4 regions of the Peribacillus sp. RS7 genome follow, and region 2 is predicted to be linked to each of the others. Evidence: riboswitches for the same ligand, from Rfam matches in the RefSeq annotation. Region 2 holds a riboswitch; each other region holds the start of a gene.
The links. A riboswitch is a leader RNA that binds a small molecule or an ion and turns the genes downstream of it on or off. The one in region 2 is predicted to bind cobalamin.
Positions count from the first base shown of each region.

Region 1: it holds a riboswitch for cobalamin, as region 2 does, so the genes downstream of both, ACDZ29_RS21715 (ferredoxin) here and metE (5-methyltetrahydropteroyltriglutamate--homocysteine S-methyltransferase) in region 2, are expected to answer to the same signal.
Region 3: it holds a riboswitch for cobalamin, as region 2 does, so the genes downstream of both, nikA (nickel ABC transporter substrate-binding protein) here and metE (5-methyltetrahydropteroyltriglutamate--homocysteine S-methyltransferase) in region 2, are expected to answer to the same signal.
Region 4: it holds a riboswitch for cobalamin, as region 2 does, so the genes downstream of both, ACDZ29_RS09915 (ABC transporter substrate-binding protein) here and metE (5-methyltetrahydropteroyltriglutamate--homocysteine S-methyltransferase) in region 2, are expected to answer to the same signal.

Region 1 covers NZ_CP168135.1:4,342,865-4,348,485, reverse strand. Annotated here, with positions in the region: gene ACDZ29_RS21725 (sirohydrochlorin chelatase) at 1-359, opposite strand, end outside; gene cobJ (precorrin-3B C(17)-methyltransferase) at 378-2,033, opposite strand; gene ACDZ29_RS21715 (ferredoxin) at 2,048-2,416, opposite strand; cobalamin riboswitch at 2,565-2,755, opposite strand; cobalamin riboswitch at 2,961-3,157, shown strand; gene ACDZ29_RS21710 (hypothetical protein) at 3,140-3,310, shown strand; gene ACDZ29_RS21705 (energy-coupling factor ABC transporter permease) at 3,331-4,074, shown strand; gene ACDZ29_RS21700 (energy-coupling factor ABC transporter substrate-binding protein) at 4,076-4,387, shown strand; gene cbiQ (cobalt ECF transporter T component CbiQ) at 4,437-5,150, shown strand; gene ACDZ29_RS21690 (energy-coupling factor ABC transporter ATP-binding protein) at 5,169-5,621, shown strand, end outside.
Region 2 covers NZ_CP168135.1:2,898,715-2,904,335, forward strand. Annotated here, with positions in the region: gene ACDZ29_RS14535 (ABC transporter permease) at 1-505, shown strand, start outside; gene ACDZ29_RS14540 (acyl-CoA thioesterase) at 547-1,035, opposite strand; gene metE (5-methyltetrahydropteroyltriglutamate--homocysteine S-methyltransferase) at 1,032-3,338, opposite strand; cobalamin riboswitch at 3,492-3,684, opposite strand; gene ACDZ29_RS14550 (potassium channel family protein) at 3,942-4,361, shown strand; gene bcp (thioredoxin-dependent thiol peroxidase) at 4,424-4,894, shown strand; gene ACDZ29_RS14560 (aminopeptidase) at 4,906-5,621, shown strand, end outside.
Region 3 covers NZ_CP168135.1:4,228,146-4,233,766, reverse strand. Annotated here, with positions in the region: gene nikC (nickel transporter permease) at 1-36, opposite strand, end outside; gene nikB (nickel ABC transporter permease) at 39-977, opposite strand; gene nikA (nickel ABC transporter substrate-binding protein) at 1,015-2,646, opposite strand; cobalamin riboswitch at 2,800-2,989, opposite strand; gene ACDZ29_RS21205 (Spo0E family sporulation regulatory protein-aspartic acid phosphatase) at 3,567-3,755, shown strand; gene ACDZ29_RS21200 (2-hydroxyacid dehydrogenase) at 4,245-5,222, opposite strand; gene ACDZ29_RS21195 (MFS transporter) at 5,244-5,621, opposite strand, start outside.
Region 4 covers NZ_CP168135.1:1,930,220-1,935,840, forward strand. Annotated here, with positions in the region: gene ACDZ29_RS09905 (heme ABC transporter ATP-binding protein) at 1-426, opposite strand, end outside; gene ACDZ29_RS09910 (FecCD family ABC transporter permease) at 432-1,445, opposite strand; gene ACDZ29_RS09915 (ABC transporter substrate-binding protein) at 1,450-2,415, opposite strand; cobalamin riboswitch at 2,594-2,769, opposite strand; gene ACDZ29_RS09920 (polysaccharide deacetylase family protein) at 2,857-3,738, opposite strand; tRNA gene ACDZ29_RS09925 (tRNA-Arg) at 3,943-4,016, shown strand; gene ACDZ29_RS09930 (hypothetical protein) at 4,517-4,684, shown strand; gene ACDZ29_RS09935 (DNA topoisomerase III) at 4,902-5,621, opposite strand, start outside.

The sequences.
Region 1 (5,621 bases), 1.4 Mb from region 2:
GCTTCCTCAAGTCGGTCTGTCAGGATCGTCAATACATCATGGTGGACCCCGATCGTTTGACCATATGTGAATTTCACTTCTGGATATTTGGTTTTCCCATCCTCTATTTCAGCTGGGATATGTAATTTCGAATGTCCTGCATGCAACAAAATGATCGGTATGACGATAACTTCCGTAGCCCCTCGTTTTACACAATTATCAATGCCTTTTGATATACTCGGTGTCGCAAATTCCAGGAAGCACGTTTCTACCAAAAAACTGTCATCCATTGCCGGAATCATATTTTTAATAAAATGAACGACTTCTTCGTTTCCCGAAGCCAGGCGGCTTCCGTGTCCTACAAACAAAACTGCTTTCATTTACTTTCCCCCTCTTGATTAGTCTTCACAAGGCGCAGGCTCTATGTTTATTTTGGGAGCAATGTCCTGATAAGAAAAATTCTGTATCTTTTTTGAACGTTTGAAGTATTTAAAAAGCCGCTCATTTGGATGGGCATTTTGCTTATACTCCCCGACAATGTCCGTAATCAATTCAACAAGCCGTTCCGGTTCAATGCCTTCAGCTACCGGCTGACCTGGATGGGCCGTTCTTCCAACCGGTTTAGCTCCAAGAAATAAGTCGAACTTCCCTTTTCGGAAAACAATCCCGATGTCATCCATCACGGCACTATAACAAGCCATTCCACACCCATTAAATCCGATGTTCAGTTCCTTAGGCATTTTCATTCCGCCAAGCACCCGGTGTATTTCATCCGCATATGGTATGGATTCCGCTTTTTCACCATCACAGAAATCACAGGCTTTTAATGTCAGTACATCTCCAATCGGCGATAATAGAAAGTTTGCTGATTGCAATTTCCCCGTAATGACTTCCGGGTCCGTTGTCGGGATCTTTAAAACGATCTTATGATTTGGCGTGTATTCCATCGTTCCCTTTTCCCCGACAACTTCCGCAAGTGTCATCATTTGTTTGGGAGTGAATTGTTTATTCGCCACACCTGGACTTACGGCAAGTTCGAATACCGACTCCATTTTTTGCTGGACAATCGGCTTAATGGATTGCTGAACGGTTTGACCCTTCACTCTTGACAAGGCTTCCATTGCCATTTCAAAAGAAGCGGACTTCTTTTCTGGTGCTTTTGTAAGTAATCCAACTCCTCCAGCAGGCTCGTTTAAGGTTTCTTGCATGGAATCGGCTTCTTGATCTAATGCCCACGGTTCTGCTTCTTTTTGCAGACGCTGATGCGGCTTCAATGTTTGCTTTTCCGAATTCAATGTATATTTCCTCTGATAACCTCTTGGTGTGATGATTTTGTCATCGTATAAGAAGGTGGATGAATTACCGATAATGACGGTGGTCAACATTCCAATATCGTGATTCAACATATCTTTCAAATTGGTTATGACAATATCCTGCCGATCGCGATAAGCACTTTTCACCAACCCGACTGGTGTATCTGGCGAACGGTAGCGAAGGAGAATTTTCTGTGTTTCAACAATTTGCCTAGTCCGCCTGCCGCTGCGCGGATTATAAAGCGCAATGACAAAATCAGCCATTGCAGCTGCTTCCACCCTTTTAGCGATTAGGTCCCAAGGAGTTAAATGATCACTGAGGCTGATCGTACACGAATCGTGCATGACTGGTGCCCCAAGTAAAGACGCACAAGAGTTGATTGCAGAAATACCAGGAATGACTTCAATGCCCACTCCAGTTTCTTCTTTCCAACCTTTTTCAATCAATACTTCATAAACCAACCCTGCCATCCCGTACACTCCGGCATCCCCACTGGAAATGACAGCCACTTTTTTTCCCAACTCCGCTTGTTTTACTGCTTCCTGAGCACGTGATACCTCTTCAGTCATCCCCGTACTAATGATCGTTTGATCTGTAAGCAGTCCCTGAATGAGTTCAACATAAGTTTTATAACCAATGATGTAGTCACTTTCTTGAAGGGCTTCGACAGCACGTTTGGTAATGTGTTCAAAATTCCCTGGTCCAAAGCCCACGACGAATAATTTACCGTTTGTACTCATTAAGACATCTCCTTTTACGATTTGTTCTTTGAAATACCCGTATGAGCAGGAAAATCCGGATTAGGCGTCATTTCCCCATCACTGAATTGGTAGATCATCTGTGGAACATATTCACCATCTTCGATATTGCTGACAATCTCCCGACCGAAATCAGGCGTATCCACTCTATACCATTTCCCTTGGGGATAGGCAATCACAACGCAGGCATCCTTACATCTTCCGTTACAGCGTGTCCTGGTTGTATGAATTTTCAAATCCAGTCCCTTTGAAGTAATTTCATCGCGAATCGCTTGAGTTACTTCTTCCCCGCCCTTTTTCATGCAACTGCTTCCATTGCAAATCAACAAATGCGTATTTGTACCCTTCAAGTTCCAAGTAGTCATCTTCTTCCTCCTGAGTTCAGGGAAAAGGCAAAATAAAAAACCTTAACATAAGAGTCAAGGTTTAAAAAACTATATGAATGAGGAGCCCTCCGCAAATATGCTGAATCTCCCAAAATCGTCATAGTCCTTCTACCTTTCCCTCCGAAAAGTATCATACAATTTCAAAAGCAGGTTTCCTGGCTTACGCTTCATTTTACTTTGTCCCTTCCCGGCTTTAAGCCAGTGGTTATCGACAAATTCATCAGCGTTTACAGTAGCGGGGGCTGCATCGGATTTTCACCGATTTCCCTATTATCCCTTGCATATTCACACAAGAGCACTTTTAAAATGAAATATTTGGTTTTATTATACAATTATAGCTAACCTTATCTATCATATAACAACTTTAGCAAAATTCAATAGTTTATTCCGACTGTTTAGAAAAGTTTAATAGTGTAAATCCAGCCATAAGCCTTTCCTCTCTGCAATCTTAGTCAAAAAAAAAAAAAAAGAGAGTGTAGCTGGAATTATTTCTTTATGGTACACTATACGAGAATTTTCGAAATAATTACATAAGTTTTATGGTGTTGAATTTCTCGGAATTCAGCTTAAAAGGGAAGCCGGTGAAAGTCCGGAGCGGTCCCGCCACTGTAAAGGGAAGTCCTATTACGTTAACATTAATCCACTGTCAAATGAGATGGGAAGGATGTAACGGGACAATGAACCTAAGCCAGGAGACCTGCCATGAAGCGTGAAACTGTTTCAGCCTACGAGGATGGGTGTGCGGATCAGGCAGAATGGCCCATATTGGTTTATGCTGCAAAATTCCTGTTCATTACGCACTTCTTTCTTTTGAGAGAAGTGCTTTTTATGTTGGGCGCCGCTTTTCTTCTAAAGTTTTGGCAGAAAAATTAAAGGTGTTGAAAGGAGAAAGAATGAAAAGAGTCAATTGGAAAATTCTTTATTTTGTCATTTTACTGCTTCTTGTCCCAAAACGTGCGATGGCCATGCATATCATGGAGGGCTTTTTACCAATTGAATGGGCCATATTTTGGTGGGCCGTGACCCTTCCATTTCTAATCTTGGGTTACCGGTCCATTAGGTCCAAAGTAAGGGAAAACCCAGAAACAAAAATGATGCTCGGTCTATCGGGTGCATTCGTATTCATATTATCTGCCTTGAAGATTCCTTCCGTTACGGGAAGTTCTTCACACCCTACCGGAGTTGGTTTAGGTTCCATATTATTCGGGCCATTGGCCATGAGTGTCGTAGGCTCCATCGTTCTATTATTTCAAGCTGTTCTACTGGCTCACGGAGGATTGACGACATTAGGGGCCAATGCATTTTCCATGGCTGTATGCGGACCTTTCATTGCTTACTTTGTCTTCAAGGGCGCAACTAAATTGGGATGGTCTTTTTCGCTGGCCGTTTTCTTGGCAGCTGCTTTTGGCGATTTAGGAACCTATGTGGTAACTTCCGTTCAACTTGCACTTGCTTTTCCATCCGAGGTAGGTGGATTCAAGGCCTCATTCAATAAATTTGCTGGAATATTTGCCCTGACCCAAATTCCCTTGGCAATCAGCGAGGGATTATTGACAGTGGTTGTGATGAATTTCCTAAAAAAATACAATCTAGGCGAATTGAAATTGCTGCGAGTTTTATCTAAGGAGGCACGTTAACATGAAAAAAAGTTTATTGCTGCTTTTCCTGGTCGTCATTCTTGCCACCATACCGTTAATAACCCAACAAGGAACGGAATTTGGCGGTGCCGACGGCGAAGCTGAAGAAGCCATCACTAAAATTCAGCCGGAATACAAGCCTTGGTTCAATAGTATTTGGGAGCCGCCAGGTGCAGAAACCGAGAGCTTATTATTTGCGCTGCAAGCTGCAATCGGAGCTGGTTTCATTGGATACTTCATTGGCGTAATGAGACAAAGGAATAAACAAACCAAACAAGAAATGAACGAAAAATCGAAACATGTTACTCATTGATAAATATGCCTATTTCAATGGGCTAAAGGATGTACATCCGTTGGAAAAGATGATTTTTGCACTCTCCCTTATGCTGTTTTCGTTAACGGTAAGGGATTTGGCCGTTTCGCTCATCACTTTTATGGTGATGAGCGCTTTAATCATTTTTGTGGCAAAAATCCCGCCTTCGTATTATCTGAAATTACTCTTATTACCAGGATTCTTTCTAGTATCAGGCACACTTACCATCCTTTTTTCTATCTCCAGTACATTTACTTCGATGCCGAATATTTGGTGGTCCTGGAAAGTCGGAAATTGGCAAATTTTCATCAGCGATGGCAGCATTGGTACAGTGATCAATTTGATCACTGTCGTATTTAGCAGTATAAGCTGTTTATATTTCTTAACCTTGACTACACCCATTACCGTCATTCTATCCGTACTGCGAAAACTTAAAGTCCCTTCCTTATTGATCGATTTAATAGAATTGACCTATCGCTTCATCTTTATTTTTTTAGATACAGCTTTGGCCATTCACTTAGCACAAGCTTCAAGACTGGGATATGGTTCGGTAAGGCAAGGCATTCGATCTCTCGGGTTACTAACCTCATCATTATTTTTGGGAGTATTCCAGCGCTCTGGGCAATTGACGATGGCCATGAACGCAAGAGGATATCAGGAGAACCTTTCTTATATCGAGGATACTTATACCTTTTCCTCACGCAATTGGCTGATCGCCATTGTAATACTAGGAAGCTTAATCCTTATTTATGGATATATGTAAATTGGAGGCAATTCAAAAATGGAAGAGCATATCTTTAATATAGAGGGCCTCACGCATCAATATGCAGATGGGACGTTCGCGATAAAAGATCTTTCAATACTGATTCAACAAGGTAAAAAGATTGCATTATTAGGCAATAATGGAGCCGGTAAATCGACTCTATTCCTCCATTTAAATGGTCTTTTACAACCAACATCAGGAACGATCAGATTTAAAGGCAAGAAAATGAAATATGACCGTAAAGCATTATTATCATTACGAAAACAAGTCGGAATCGTTTTTCAAGATCCCGACTCCCAGCTTTTTTCCGCTAATGTTCAACAGGATATATCGTTTGGACCGATGAATTTAGGATGGGATAGAAATGTAGTCCATGAGAAAGTGCAATGGGCGATGGATCAAACGGAAGTAACGGAAATGAAAGACAAACCTACCCATTTTTTGAGCTTAGGGCAAAAAAAACGTGTCGCC
Region 2 (5,621 bases):
GGATCGGATATTAACAAGACCGATACATAGCCTCTTTCAAGTCATCTTAGAAAGAATCGAGCTAGAATCGTTATTTGGCGTTGTGACCGGTTTGATCATTATATTCTATTCGGGGGCTTCATTGGATCTGGAGCTTGCGTGGTATGACCCGATTCTTTTCATCATTTTTGCAATAGGAGGGGCCCTTGCTTATGCAGCCATATTCGTAGCGATAGCAAGCATTGGGTTCTGGTCGGATGCGAAAACATCCATCATGCCAATGATGTACAATATCGGGAACTACGGTCGCTATCCTGTTGATATTTATAATAAGGTCATTCGTTTTATCCTTACATGGGTGCTGCCATTCGCGTTTGTTGGTGTTTATCCGGCATCTTATTTCCTTAGAAAAGAAGAGTGGTATGCGTATGCATTTGCCACACCTGTAATCGGGGTTGCCTTTTTCATGATATCCGTTTTCATATGGAATCAAGGAGTGAAGAGGTACCGTGGGGCAGGAAACTAAAAAAACCCCTTCAACAGTATTCATGTTGAAGGGGTTTTTGTTTATTTGCGTTTATTCTTTCTTTCAATATATCTTGCTTGTGCTTGAACATATTGCTGCTTTTCATCTTCCGTTTCCGGAATGACCTGAGGTACGATTGTCGGCTTACCGTTTTCGTCAATGGCCAGCATCGTTAAAAAAGCGCGTGCCGTAAGCTGCTTTTCACCTGTTAATAAGTTCTCACGCTCCACTTTCACGAATACCTCCATTGATGTGCGATGGGCACAAGTGACATAAGCTTCAAGGTTAATTGCGTCCCCTGTCTTGATGGGGGCCAAAAAATCAAAAGAGTCGCTTGAAGCAGTCACAACGGGTTTTCGGCAATGGCGCATTGCTGAAATACAGGCTATTTTATCAACATAAGCCATTACTTTCCCGCCAAAGATGGTATTATGATGGTTCGTATCCGGTGGAAAAACAAGGTCGGTTAGGAAAGTCCGTGACTGCTGTGTTGGATGGGCATTTGATAGGCCGCTTTCCTTTTCAATCATTTGCCTGTTGTTTGGGCTAACAGATTTTCACGGACGATTATTGCTGCTTCGACCATGTTTTTCAGGGAAGCGACGGTTTCCGGGATACCCCTTGTTTTCAGGCCGCAGTCGGGATTGATCCAAAACTGGTCTTTATCTAATACCTTGATGCCCCGTTCAATCATATCGACCATTTCTTCCACTGCTGGAACTCGGGGACTGTGAATATCATACACACCCAGGCCAATACCTTTTTCATACGTTTTTTCCTCGAATGCGGAAGCAAGCTCTCCATGGCTACGGGATGTTTCGATGGAAATAACATCGGCATCCAAGGAAGAAATGACATCCATGAAACTGTTGAAGTCGCAATAGCACATATGCGTGTGAATTTGCGTTGTATCCTCCACGCTTGATGTGGATATCAAGAACGAATTCACAGCCCAGTTCAAATACTCATCGCGATCGCTTTTTTTCAATGGTAGACCTTCCCTAAGTGCAGGTTCATCAACTTGGATCATTTTGATTCCTGCCGATTCCAATGCAATGACTTCTTTTTCCAAAGCAAGTGCCAGCTGGTAGCATACATTCTCCCTGGAAATATCATCACGGACAAATGACCAGTTCAAAATCGTGACAGGACCTGTAAGCATTCCCTTTACGGTCTTCTTTGTCAGTGATTGTGCGTATACACTTTCCCTGACTGTCATCGGTTCGATGAAATGGATGTCGCCATAAATGACTGGTGGTTTTACGCAGCGAGACCCATAGGATTGTACCCAGCCCTTTTCTAGAAAGACAAATCCGCCTAACTTATGACCGAAGTATTCAACCATATCCGTCCGTTCGAATTCCCCGTGTACCAGAACGTCCAAGCCAATTTCTTCTTGAATATCGATCCACCTGCCGATTTCTTCGTTAATGAATGTTTCATATTGCGCAGCGCTCCATTCTCCTTTTTTGAATTTCCCGCGTGCTTGCTTAACTTCAAATGTCTGTGGGAAACTACCGATCGTTGTTGAAGGTAGAAAAGGCAATTTGAAAAATTCCTGTTGTTTTTGGTAACGTTCTTTAAATGGCAGCTGACGTCCAACATGCTCTGATTTAGCCTTTTCGACACTGGATTGTACACTCTTATGATTCCGTGCATTTGAACTAGCTAACGTCTGAACCGTTAATTTATTAGCATCGACCTTATCGGCGATTGCTTCAAAGCCCTGATTATTCCCTTTGACCAAGAGTGTTATTTCTTCAAGTTTCTCATCGGCGAAAGCAAGGGTTTCTTTCACTTCTTTTGAAACGGCGGTTTCATTACGAACGGTCACTGGAACATGAAGCAGGGAACAAGAGGGTTGAAGCCAGATTCGGTCTTCGGCTACTTTTTTCTTTAGAGTGTCGATCAATTGAATCTTTTTCGATAAATCAGAAAGCCAAATGTTTTTTCCATCAATCACACCTGCACCAAGCACTTTGTCCTTCGGGAAGCCGGATGCTTCAAGATTACTTAGATTCCTTCCTTTATCATGTACAAAATCAAGACCGATTCCCTGAACTGGTAATTCGATGACTTCTTGGTAGTGTTCCACGGCATCAAAGTATGTTTGCAGCATGATGTTCAGGTTTGGTGCTGCTTCATTCAGTTTTTCATAGAGGTAAGTAACAGTTTGCATATCATCTTTGGAAATGGATGAAACAAGAGAAGGCTCGTCCATTTGAATCCACTTCACGCCTTCTTGCTCCAACTCCTGCAGGATTTGCGTATATAGAGGAAGCAGGCGCAGGATTATGCCAGGGATATCTTGTTTTTTGAAGCCTTTGGAAAGGGAGATGAAAGTATAAGGTCCGATTAACACGGGCTTCGTTTCAATCCCTAGCTTTTCCTTGGCTTCCCGATATGCTACAAGTGGTTTATTTTCTGTTAAAGTCAGCTGTGGCAGTTTTAATTCAGGGACGATATAGTGATAGTTCGTATTGAACCATTTCGTCATTTCGGAAGCGACCTCATCATTGTTCCCGCGAGCCATTGAATAATAAACGGAAAGGGGAACGCTTCCGCCTTCATAGGCAGAGTAACGTTCAGGAACAAGACCGAACATGACGGACATATCGAGCATTTGATCATAGAAAGTGAAGTCGTTGACAGGAATGATATCAATGCCTTGATCTTTTTGTTTTTGTAAGTTGCCTAAACGGATGGCTTTTAGTTGTGCCGTAAATTTTGGTTCATCGATTTTCCCAGACCAATATGCTTCCAATGTACGTTTCCATTCACGATCTTCCCCGATTCGCGGGTACCCCAAATTACTGCTTTTCAAAATTCTCATCCTCCTACTTTCCTTTGATTTGTTTAAAAACAATAAAAAAAGCACCCCTAACCGTCAATAAGAGAAAGTTAGAAATGCTTAAAATAAAGAGACATGCAGAATGCCCCTTATAATTATAAGGTCCCTAACACCTCCCTATCTCCCGTAGGTTAAAACAGTGTTGTCGAAATAGGCAGGTCTCCTGACTTAGGGAATATCATTAGCAGCGAGCCTTCCCGATCCGTAGATCAGTGGCATATTGGATGGCGCTAACATTCCCATTACAGTGGCGGGACCGTGCCGGAATCAAACCGGGCTTCCCTTTTAATCCTAATGAAAATTAGGAACCTATTTCCACATATGAAATTTCACTAAACCTGCTGATAAACTGATTGCAGGCACCAAATATTTATAAAATAAAAACTATTATAAAAATTTAGATAATCTTAACATATCCGACCAAAAGGGTCAACATGAAAAAAATCGGGAAACGTTCCCGACATTTTGACAAATGCCTTTAGGGTGTGTGAGTGATAAGGCTGAAGTCTGTTCCTAAAAAAGAATATATTGTTAGGACAGGGAGTATGTATAAAGGAAGTGGCGTTTTGAAATGGGGCGTAGGGGATGACTTTCTACATCTTGATTGCAGGAATCATTTTTTGCATGGTGATGAGCATTCGGACGTTATTTCTTGTTGAGTCGGGAGGAAAGAAGTTTTCTCTGGAGGATATGCTGTGGCTTGGCAATTTATATGCGACGATATTAGTTGGATTTGCACTGATTTATTTATTATACGAGCTTCAGAATCATTCGGTGATTCTTGATATGGGCAATCGATTGGATGGCACATTCTATGAACAGTTGAAGACTTCTTTTTATTTTAGCGCGATGACTATGTTTTCTGTAGGGTATGGAGATATAGCCCCAATTGGAATGGGCAGGATGATAGCTACCATTCAGGCTTTCATCGGGTACACACTCCCGGCAGCGTTCGTGATTCGGACGGTGATCGATCTGGAGCATAAAGATAGGAAGGATAAATGAAAGTTGTGTTTCTTTCGATTATTGGGTACTCTTACCATAATGAAGGAAATGGAGGATTCAATATGACTGTTAAAATTGGAGAAAAAGCACCTGATTTTCAACTCCCTGCAAACAATGGTGAAATGGTTTCCCTATCGGATTTTAAAGGGAAATACATCGTTTTATATTTTTATCCAAAAGACATGACGCCAGGATGCACGACGGAGGCCTGTGATTTCCGGGACCACAATGAACAATTCGAGGAATTGAACGCTGTCATTATTGGTATAAGCCCAGATCCGGCGGCACGTCATGAAAAATTCATCGAAAAACATGGATTGCCTTTTCTGCTGCTAGCTGACGAAAACCATGAAGCGGCTGAATCATTTGATGTGTGGCAATTGAAAAAGAATTTCGGCAAGGAATATATGGGCATTGAACGTTCAACTTTCCTGATTGATAAGGCAGGTAAAATAGTCAAGGAATGGCGTAAAGTAAAAGTCAAAGGCCACGTCGAAGAAGCGCTTGAAACTCTTCGAGACCTAGAAAAATAAGGGACAGGCAGATGAAGGATGAACGAATAACGAAGCTTGCGGCCAGGCTGATTCATCATTCGATACAATTACAGCCAAAAGAGAGAATCCTCATCCGGGGCCATATCAACACGAAACCATTGTTGAAAGAGCTGATTGATGAAATATACAGGGTGGGTGCTTATCCATATATAGAACTCGAAGACGATGAGATTAGCCGACATCTGTTACAAGGGAATGTGAAGGAACAACTTGATACCTCGTCGCAATGGGCTATGAAGAAGTATACGGATATCGATGCGGTCATCATCATCACCAGTGAAGAAAACGACGTGGAAATGACTGATGTTCCCATCGAGAGGCACCGTATTCAAGGGGAAGCTATGAATTCTCCCACTCTTTTCTATGTAAACAACCGACGGTGGGTCTTACTTAAATATCCCACCAACGCATCAGCGCAAAAAGCCGGCATGAACTTCGACAGGTACCAAGACTTCCTTTTCAAAGTATGCACTATGGATTACGGGAAAATGGAGGCGGCATTTAAACCGTTAAAGCAATTGATGGAACGGACTGACCAAGTCAGGATCGTTTCACCGGGGACAGATCTGACTTTTTCCATCAAAGGTATGCCGGCCATCATATGTGCCGGCAAAAAGAATTTACCTGATGGAGAAGTGTTTACGGCACCCATAAAAGAAAGCGTCAATGGAAGGATATCCTTCAACGCACCCACAACCTATGAAGG
Region 3 (5,621 bases), 1.3 Mb from region 2:
ATGTGTCATCAGCATTCTTTTCATGTTTTGCACCATTCTTATTTCTCTCCTTCCCAGCGTATACGGGGATCCAGGAAAGAATAAGTAAGATCCACAAGAAGATTGCAGACCACAAAGATCACACCCATAAACAATACACACCCCTGAATCATTGGATAATCTTGATTTAAAATAGATGTGACAAATAACTGTCCCATGCCGGGCCAAGAAAAAATTGTTTCAACAATAACCGCTCCGCTTAGCATGTTCCCGAAGCTCATTCCAAGTCCAGTTATCATAGGTAATAAGGACATTTTTAAGACATGTCTGATAACGATTAGTCTTTGGCGTAACCCTCTCACTCTAGCATACACAACGAATGGCTCATTCAAATTTCCTAGCATACTAGCTCGAAGCAATCGCATATACGTCCCTATATAGGTAAAAGCCAATGTCAAGGAAGGAAGCACTAGATGCGCCAAGGTCCCCCTTCCCAATACAGGAAATAAATCTAACTTTACAGATAAAAAATAGATCAAAAGAAACCCAAACCAAAAGGTTGGCATAGAGACACTTACAAAGGCTGCTATTCTGCTAAACTGATCAACAAATTTCCCCTTGTAAATAGCAGAAATCATGCCTATAGGTAAACTAATAACAACAATTAAGATAAGCGAAGCAAATGTTAATTGAACTGTTGGGAAGAAATGTACCACAATTTCTTCCCATACGGAGTTATTGGACACGTAAGACATCCCTAAATCCAATTGCAACACTTTTCCCAGCCATCCAAAATACTGGACATATAAAGGCTTGTTTAAACCAAGCTCAACTCGAAGGGCAGCCACTGTCTCATTCGTAGGAGGAATATGTGACGCCCTTAAGTAAGCTACTGCCGGATCTCCAGGAATTAAGTGAAGCAAGATAAAAGTAATGAGCGAAACTCCGAATAATATTGGAATTAAACTTGTGAGACGTTTAAAAATAAACCAACTCATGTAGCACTCCTTAAGTTGTTTTTAAGTATCCCCTATTTCAATTAACATCAATTGAAGTTAAAGGGACCTCAGCTTCTTGAGGTAAAAAATCTACTCCACTAATGTTTTTTTGATACACCGCTATATTAGACTGATAAGATATCGGTAAATAAATGGCTTGTTCGTGCAATGTCGTTAATATATCTGAATACAGTATTTTTCTATCTTCCTCGTCAGTAGTTAATAATACTTTCTTAATTTTCTGGTCTATTTCTTTTTTTACTGGCAACCCTAATTGAGCGTTATAATCTGGACTACCATTTTCCGAATTAGTCGTCATAGACGCTAAATAGGAATGTGGATCAAACGGTACAGACCATGTTGCTGTAAATAATAAATCAAACTTACCTTGAAATGCCGTTGTCCAAAAAGTATTAGTTTCCTGACTGGTCAACTTAACATCTATTCCCAGTTTTCTAAAATCACCTTGTGTAAATTCTGCGATTGACTTTTGGATGTTATCTGTACTATTAAACAGTAATTCCAATTGCAATTCTTTTCCGTCTTTTTCTCTAAATGGTTTCCCCTTCACTTGTTTCCATCCAGCTTCATCCAATAACATTTTTGCTTTTTCTGCATCATACTCATATGGCTCTATATTAATTTTCGTATAAGGCAAAATAGGTGGAAACAAAGTATCAGCCTTTTTTTCCATACCATAAAAGATCTTATCGATAACAGCTTGTTTATTAAAAGCATGTTGGAGAGCTAACCGAACTTTAAGATCTTTAGTCGCTTCTCTGTTTGAGTTAAGAAGCAGCGTTCTTGTAGCTGTAGGTTCTGACAATTTGGTTTCATATTGCCCTGAATTCTTCAAAAATTGGAATGAATCTTGGCTGATGACCCCGTTTCCAAATATAAAGTCGAGTTCCTTTTTCTCAAAAGCTAACACTCTTGACTCTCCATCAGTAATGACTTTAACAACCACCTTATCTACTTTAGGCTTAGTGCCCCAATAATGTTCGTTCCTTTTGAAAACAGCAAACTCATTTTTCTTATACTCGCTCAATACCCACGGTCCAGTGCCAATCTGAGACTTGAGTCCGTCCTTAAATGTGTTTTGGCTGTCAGGAAAAGCAGCTTCTCCTACAAATCTCAAAGGTCTGATGTAAGTTAGTTCTTGAAGAGTTGGATAATACGCGTTGTTCAAAATAAGTTTAATAGTATATTCATCTATTATTTTTGTATCTTTGATTTGGTTAATTAATCCCACCCATTCATGTTGTTTGCGATTATCTAAAATGGTATCAAAGTTTTTCTTGACGATTGCAGCATTAAATAGCGAACCATCGGAAAATTTAACATCTTTTCTTAGATGGAATACATATTCTTTTCCATCTTTCGATATATCCCAGCTCTCCGCAAGCCAAGGCTGAATTTCTCCACCTTTACCGTAATAAACAAGGGATTCATATACCATAGCCTGGGAAAAAAACTCATTCGGAAAATATGTGTGTGGATTTAAGTCACCTATATCCCCAGGCCATGAAAAAGTAACAACTTTTTGCTTTTCATTATCTGATGTACTTTCTTGATCTATTGTTGTGTTGCTGCAACCTGTAACTAAGATTGTGAAAATTACTAGTAGTCCAACAAAAGAATGGAATAAATTAGACCGTTTTATAAACATGCTTTCTCACCTTCAATTATGGAATTTTAACTATTTGAAAAATCACGAAATACAAAAAAGCATTTCCAACCAGATTTAACGGTCAGAAATGCTTATATATTAAGAACAAATTCGTCTTCTAGCACTCTAACACCTCCCTATCTCCCGTAGGTTAACAGCATTTCTAGAACAGGCAGGTCTTCTGACTTAGGTTCATCATCTCCATGCGTCTTCCCGGATATTATCCAGTGACTTTCTTGCATAGGACTCACCCTTACAGCGGCGGGACCGTGCCGGATTTTGCACCGGCTTCCCTTTTAAATATTCGCTATTAAACGAATATACCCATTCCAATAAAATATGAAATTTTTCCTCATCTTCATAGTAAAATATAGAGCTTGTCCATCTTAAAATTATTAAGTCAAAACCTCTTGATGCTTCTTAACACTTTAATAGTTTCATCTCTAATTAATTTTTGATAAACTCAGCAACTCAGCAACTACTCATTTCCATCCTAGCAATAAACGAAAAACAGTTAGTAAAAAGGAGAATAAATATCTATTCTTAAGAATTTAACAAATATTAAAAACTCTCCTATATTATACGGTTTTACGATTACAGCTCTCTAAAAATGGATATTAACTATATGAAAATAAAATCAAAAAGTTTACCTAATACAAATTATATTCCTTATCACAAATTTATGCCATATCAAATTAAGATCCTGATGTTTTTTAACGGTTCGTTTTGTACGGAGGCAATAATCTTATACAAACAGTTATTTGTAACGACATATATGAATGATAGTATGTAGATTTTTCATTTTCAGATTTGTATTGCTCCCTCCCGAATAAGTTATTTTTTATAAGTGAACACTTACTTTGTATTTGAAAGCAACCTAATTTATGTAATAATAGATTCATAACAATAAAAGAAAGTACTTGAGGGATTTTGCATTGGTAAGTATTGAAGCATTACATGAAAAAATTGAGATATTGAGGAAAGATTTAATAACTACCGCATTGACATATGGATTAACTTCTCCAAAAACATTACATAATAGCCAGGAACTGGATAAACTATTGAATTTACTTGAGCATGAAAAAGAACCAAATGTACAATATTTCTAAAACAGGAATGAAATTTGATTTAATCTTTCTAACTTCATTCAATCATGATAGCTGTAGGAACTATCTCTCTGAATTATATTGGAATTATTTTTAATGATCACTGTGTATTTCATGCAGTATATTTCCCTTACTTAACCACCTCGTGTTCAATTCTTGGACTCGTGGACTAATTTTTCTGGATTATTTAATGAAAATGATCATCACTTCTTACATAAGGCTTCAGTATAGTTTTCTACGTTTTATTTTGTTTATTGGAATTGTGCCGTGAACAAATTACTTAGGGTCATTTTGATCACATTCTTTCTCCCCATTAAAAAGCATCCAAAATGAATGGATGCCTTTTTATCAAATTTTGCTTTAATGTCCTTCATTTAATAACAAACAATCTATCTCATCTAAGTTTATGAATGGTGTGAGTTTTCAAATATCAACGCTTCATTTAAATTGTCATGGACAACCTAATATTTCTGCTGAGTTAATGAATTTTTACTATTTTAGTGACTGAAGTCCTTTCAATTCAGGGACAACATTGCTTATCTCCCTTCCAGTAACCGCTGCAACGAGTTTCTTCGCCGCAAGCATGGCCATATCAAATCGTGTTTGATGAGTAGCTGAACCTATATGCGGCAGGGTAACCACGTTCGGCATGGCTAAAAGCGGATTGTCAGGCGATACGGGTTCCTGTTCAAATACATCCAAACCAGCTGCAAGGATTTCCTTAGTTCGCAGTGCTTCTATGAGGGCCTTTTCGTCCACCGTCTGACCGCGGGATGTATTGATAAAGATCGCAGATTTTTTCATCAGTGCGAATTGCTCCCGTCCCATAAGATGCCTCGTCTCCGGAGTATAAGGGACCATTAAAAGAACGAAATCGGATTCCCGTAAAAGGTGCTCTAAAGAGGAATAGGTTGTACTGAGCGTTTCCTCCACTTCGAATTTTCTTCGCCGATTATAATATAAAACTTCCATGTTAAAACCGAATTTTCCTCGTCTTGCAATAGATTCCCCAATCCTCCCCATACCGATGATGCCCAATGTTTTTCCATGAACATCAACGCCAAAGAGGGGTTCAGCGCCTTTATTTCCCCACTTGCCATCCTTTACAAGCTTGTCCAGTTCCGGTATACGACGGGCTGCTGAGAGCATTAAGGCTAAAGCTAGGTCGGCCACGGTTTCATCGAGAACATCAGGTGTATTTGTACCGATTATGCTTCTCTTTTTCATTGCCTCAAGATCAAAGTTGTTGTAGCCTACCGAGATATTGCTGACAGCCTTTAGACATGGTGCATGGTCCAGAAGTTCATCATCTATTTTTTCTCCGGTGATGAGCAGTCCCTCCGCATCGGAAATTTGCTTAAACAGCTGGCTTCTGGTAATGGGTTCAGCGCCGTTCCATTTTTCATACTGGCAATCCTTCGCCTCTACCTCGGCCGGTACTGGTCTTGCAATATACACTTTTGGCATCAATTTATGTCCTCCTCGGTTACACTATTCTTGAATAGGATGTTTTACAATAAACCAATAACAGATTGCGGCGCATCCGGCGATTAAACCGCCAGATATAAAGGCAAGAGAGTAAGAACCAGTAGCATCCACTATCATGCCTGCCACAACAGGGGAAAAGGCTCCACCAAAATAACCGCCAAAATTCTGAATTGCACCTACAGAAGCAACCATAGAAGGAGGGGCAATGTCACCGGCAAGTGCCCACGCGCTGCCTGTAATGGCAGAAATAAAACAAAGAGCAAGGGTCAGTAATGTTAAGGTAATAGCGAGCCCTTTGACAAATGGAACTGCACATACAACAATTGCGGCCGAGATGGCACATATACTAATTAAGGCACGCTTTGCTTTAATAGGTGTAGT
Region 4 (5,621 bases), 970 kb from region 2:
CCCGCCTGATAATCGTTCAAATTGAAGATCGTGAAAATCCGCTACTCCCGTTTGTTCCATAACCTGTTGGACAATCGTTTCATCTTCTGCGGACCAACTATGGAACCAACCTGTTTGATGGGCATATCGCCCAAGTGAGACCGTCTCTTTTACCGTATATGAGAAAGCTAATGAGGAATGCTGAGGGAGCACAGCAATGACCTGTGCAAGTTGTTTTGACGAATAATCCTTCAAATCCCTTCCTCTTATCCGTATGCTTCCGCCCTTATAATCGAGCACCCCGCTAAGCATACTTAAAAGCGTCGTTTTTCCGCTGCCATTTGGGCCAAGAATCCCGAATAATTCCCCTTTATGTACATCAAAAGTAACAGAGTCCAAAACAGCTTTGTTGTCATATCCACCTGTTAACCCTTTAACTTCAAGCATCCATCTTACCCTTCTCTCCGTCTCTTTAATAAAATCAGCGCGAATGCGGGTGCCCCGATAAGTGAAGTGATCACCCCGATTGGCAGTTCCGATGGGGCAATGATCGACCGTGCTACAAAGTCCGCCAATATTAGGAATCCGCTTCCTACCAGCAATGACAACGGAAGCAAATGTTTATGGTCAGGTCCCCAAATCTTTCGGACAAAATGAGGAATGACCAATCCTACAAAGCCAATCGCCCCTGAAACGGCAACGGCTGCCCCTGTCAACATCGAACCGGCTATCAAAATCCACATTTTCCGCCGCTTAACATTAACACCTAAGTGTTTTGCCCGGTCTTCCCCGAAAGTCATCGCATTCAATTCGCTCGTATTCATGATCAAGATCAATGAACCAATAATAAAAAACGGCAAAATGATTGCAATATAATTCCAGCCGCGCATTGAAACGCTTCCCATCAGCCAGCCGATGATTTGTCTTAATTCATCACCAGTCAGCGCAATCATCAATGAAATGAAGGCACTTAAAAACGAGCTGAAAATGATTCCCGTTAAAATGATCGTTTCCACTTTCATCGATCGATCCATTTTTTTTGCAAAAGCCAGTACGCAGAACATCGTGAGCACTGAGCACACGATGCTCAATGCCGGAAGAGTATATAAACCGATGAATGGTAGTGATATATTCAAGAATATTGTCAATACGGCACCGACTGATGCTCCTGATGAAATACCTAATGTGTAAGGGTCAGCGAGCGGATTCCGGAGCAGGCCCTGAAACCCCGCTCCCGAAATCGCAAGCGATGCCCCAACAAAACCCGCTAGCAACACACGCGGCAAGCGGATGTTCATCACAATATTCGTAAGCATTACATCCGGATCAGCTGAAATCGGTAAATGAAAAATCTCCTTGCCGATAATTTGTAATAGTACAGGAATCGGTACTGGCACCGAACCAAAGGAAATGCCTATCGTCATTGCGAATAACAAAAATAATAACGCAATCAAATAAGCAATCATCCATTTAGTTGTCAAATAGGTTCGGATAGACTGATTTGGCAAGTTCCTCTACTCCCTCTATTAAGCGTGGACCGGAACGGGTCACCAAGTCGGAATGGACATCAAAGACTTGGTCATCCTTCACAGCATTTACGTCTTGCCAACCTTTTCGGCCCTTCACTTGACTTACTGCATCTTTTGTATAATAACCATACGTTGTAATGATGACATCCGGATTTGCAGCAATCATCGACTCTTCATCAATTTTTGCCCATCCGTCCAATTCAGCAGCTGCATTTTCCGCTGAAATAATTTGAAGCATTTCATTCATGAAGGTATTTTTTCCAGGTGTATATATCTCAGGTGACGGTGAAACCTCCACAAAAACGGTCTTCCTATCCGCTTCCTTTACGGATTTGGCTTTTTCCTGTATATCCTTGAGCTTCGTTTTCATGTCCGTAACGATTCCTTTTGCCTTATCATGTTCCCCCGTTGCCTGTCCAATCATATCAATAGAATCATAGACTTGGTCAAAGCTTTGTGCATCATTGACTACGAGGACATCAATTCCAGCATCCTTAAGCTGCTGTAAACCCTCATTCGAATTATGGGCACTGGATGCATGGGCAAGAACAAGGTCAGGCTTCAAGGAGACAATCATCTCCGTGTTCATTTCCATTCCGCCAACTTTTTCAATTTCTTTCGTTTCTTCCGGATAATTATCATAGTCGGAAACACCAACAACCTTTTTGCCCAAGCCAAGTGCAAAGACAACTTCCGTATTACTTGGTATCAACGAAACGATTTTCTTCGGTTTTTGTTCTATCGTCACCTTTTCGCCTGTTGCATCTTTAATCGTAATCGGGAAAACTTCCTGTTTGGCATGATTCGTTTCCTGCTTTTCTTTTCCTTCATTAGTAGCATCGCTACAGCCAACCATCATACCTGCAGTCAGCAACATCACCAGTATCAGACCAAAAATCTTCTTCATTTTCATTCCCCACAATCTTTTTTTCTTTTAATTTCTTCACACCTAATAAACAAAACGCATTATCGGAAGATGCACCCCAAAACAAAAGCACCTCCCGTTAAACGGAAGATGCTTGTATGGCAACAATATAATTACGGACTCTTTAGGGTCTGCCACACACCTTCCCATCCGCGTAGGTTACAGGTGTACGAATTTTGGCAGGTCTCCTGGCTCATGGTCATCGTCAACGGCACCTTCCCATATCTCATACAGTGGTAAACATCCGTTGGCTCCCATATACAGTGGCGGGACCGCGCTGGCATTTCACCAACTTCCCTATTAAGTCATTAAGACACCAAATCGTTCATATGTATATAATTTTCACTGCCTTTCATTATACACCATGTAAGAATCGATTATTATATGATTTTTCTGACTTGCCTCGAAATGACCCGTCCACCTTCAGTGATTAGAAGCATTTTCAATCAGGGACGCAAATCCCTCGACTGATAATCCCGGTGAAATCCGAACCCTATGCAGGGAATGCATCCCTTGGTCCCTTGAAGCTCCTCCAGGTTCGGTAGTGACTGCCATCTTGTATCCAGCTTCTTCTGACACCCATAGACTTTCTTCGTTATACCGGCCAACCGGATAGGAAATTACTGTCGTGTCCTGGTCGAGGATACGGTCGAATAGCTCCTTCGACTGAACCATTTCCGCTTCTTGCTGCTCTGCCGTCATCCGGTTCAGCTCCAAATGGTTGATAGTATGACTTTCGATCGAAACCCCATTCCTGCTCATCTCCAACATTTGATTTTCAGTCAGGTGATGACCTTTATCAATGGACTTCCCAATCATGAAGATGGTTGCTTTCATATCATATTCTTTTAATATGGGGAAAGCTTCCGTGTAGTTATCTGTATAGCCATCATCAAAAGTAAGCCAGACGCACTTATCACTTGGCATCCGATTTTCGGTTAAAACGAGGAATGCTTCTTTAGGGGATAATGTATAGTAACCATTCTCCCGAAGCCAAGTCATTTGTGATTGGAATTCCTCTCTTGGAACCCGTAGGCCATTACCTTCAGAAATGCTATGATACATCAATATTGGAAACTGAACCGCGGAATCGGCCCTTATCCAGTTTCTCGTATCGATTTGTTCCGGTTCGTCCTTTGAATCCTGTCCGGTGCCATTCTCCGCTGCCTCAACCACTTCAATGTCATCTTCCGCAATCGGCGCAGCCCTCTTTGTGCCTATACCCTCTAAAATCCCTTGTGAGCATGCAGGTAAAATTAATATCCCCAGCAATGCCACAAACAGTAAAACTCTGTATTTTCCCACTATCATTCTCCTATTTTTTTCTAGTATAATAGTACCAGAAAACCAACCAATAATAAAGTATTCCATTTAATGAAAAAAAAGGAAAAAGCAGAAATAAGAGACCCGCTAAGCGTTTAGATGATTTTTTCATAATTATTATTGCTATTAGCTTGAAAAGTTTGCCTATAAGAAATATAATAAATAAGTCGTCGACTTTTTTTATATGTCCCAGTAGCTCAGCAGGATAGAGCGACAGCCTCCTAAGCTGTAGGTCGTAGGTTCGATTCCTATCTGGGACGCTAATTTTAAAACCCTGTTACAATGCGGTATCTCCGCGTCGTAACAGGGTTTTTTCTGTTGGTATGGCCTTACCTATTTAGGCTTTTGAGGGGCTTCCAATATGTAAAGGTCGGATTTCTATACCGGTATGAGAAAAGCCGGAAGTATCGGCGATCAATACATTATGAAATTAACCATTTAATATTCGTTCAAAACTTTTTGACTCTGTTTAAAGAAATGTTTTAATTAATGATGTTTTTCGATATATATATCCACAAAAAAGTAATATTTTTTTGAAATATATGTTTTAACCTGTCCCATCCGGGTAGATAACTACTGTAAGACATTCTCACCAAAGGAGATGATGTGCACGATGAGTACAATCAGAAGCCAATGGAACAAAGAGAATGACGCAGCGGTGTTTAGTCCCGGTGATCAGCGTTAGAGTCAATTGAAGCGTTAGTCGATAACCAAAATGGGAATTACTAGTCTTCTCGCCCAAAGGAGGAGGATACTGATCATGAGTATTTACAACCTATGGAATCCAGAGAATGATGAAGCAATTTTCAGTCCGGGTGATCAGCAGACATTCAGTACGCTTACACTAGCAGATACGGATAAATACACACATACAACTGACGAAACACTTGAATATGAATTACACGGCACCGTACTGAATGAAATTTAACCCGAAGCAGTGATATATGGAAAAGGATGGAGCGAATGCTCCATCCTTTTCTGCTGTCTTTTACTTTTATATGGATTTCGCCACTTCATCAAGCGGCAATCTTTTGTCTGGAAAGATGGACCTGCCCACAATGAATTTGCCCACCCCGCCCCATGCAAATACCCCCCAAAAAAAAGGCCCTTTCACTATTAAGCTTAAAGTGAAGGACCCTTTTCTTTTATTTATCGAATTTCAGTTTGGCCAAAGCATCCGCTAAGGCAGTATTGATCGGCTCTTCTTTATTTTGCTTTTTCATATAATTGGAGACTTCATTTTTTGATACTTTTTGATTTTTATTTTGCCCTCTTCGTTTATTGTAAGAAGAAAGTTTTTCGTGAAAACCGCATTTACAGGTGAATGTCTGTGCTTCTCCTTGACCGCGCATTTCCATCTTTTTGTGACATTGTGGACATCTGGCATTTGTTACACGTGAAACACCTTTTTTGTGGCCACATTCACGATCCTGACAGACAAGCATTTTTCCCTTTTTACTATTCACTTCAAGCATCAGCTTGCCGCAATCAGGACATTTCGTTCCTGACACGTTATCATGCTTGAACTTTTGGTCACTATTTTTGATTTCTTGAACGATATTTTTGGCATAGGTGCGCATATCGCCGATGAATGCCTGTTTTGGTAGCTGTCCTTTGGCAATCGCTGTTAACTTTTGCTCCCATTGAGCTGTCAGTGCTGGAGATCGTAAGTCTTCAGGTGCCAATTGAAGGAGTTGTTTACCTTTCGAAGTTACATGAAGGCCCTTCCCTCTCTTTTCAATCAGGAAGCTATTGAACAATTTTTCAATAACGTCAGCACGTGTTGCAACAGTCCCAATCCCTCCAGTTTCACCCAGAGTCTTGATGAGTTCCTTGCTTTCCCCTGCCATGAAACGAGCAGGATT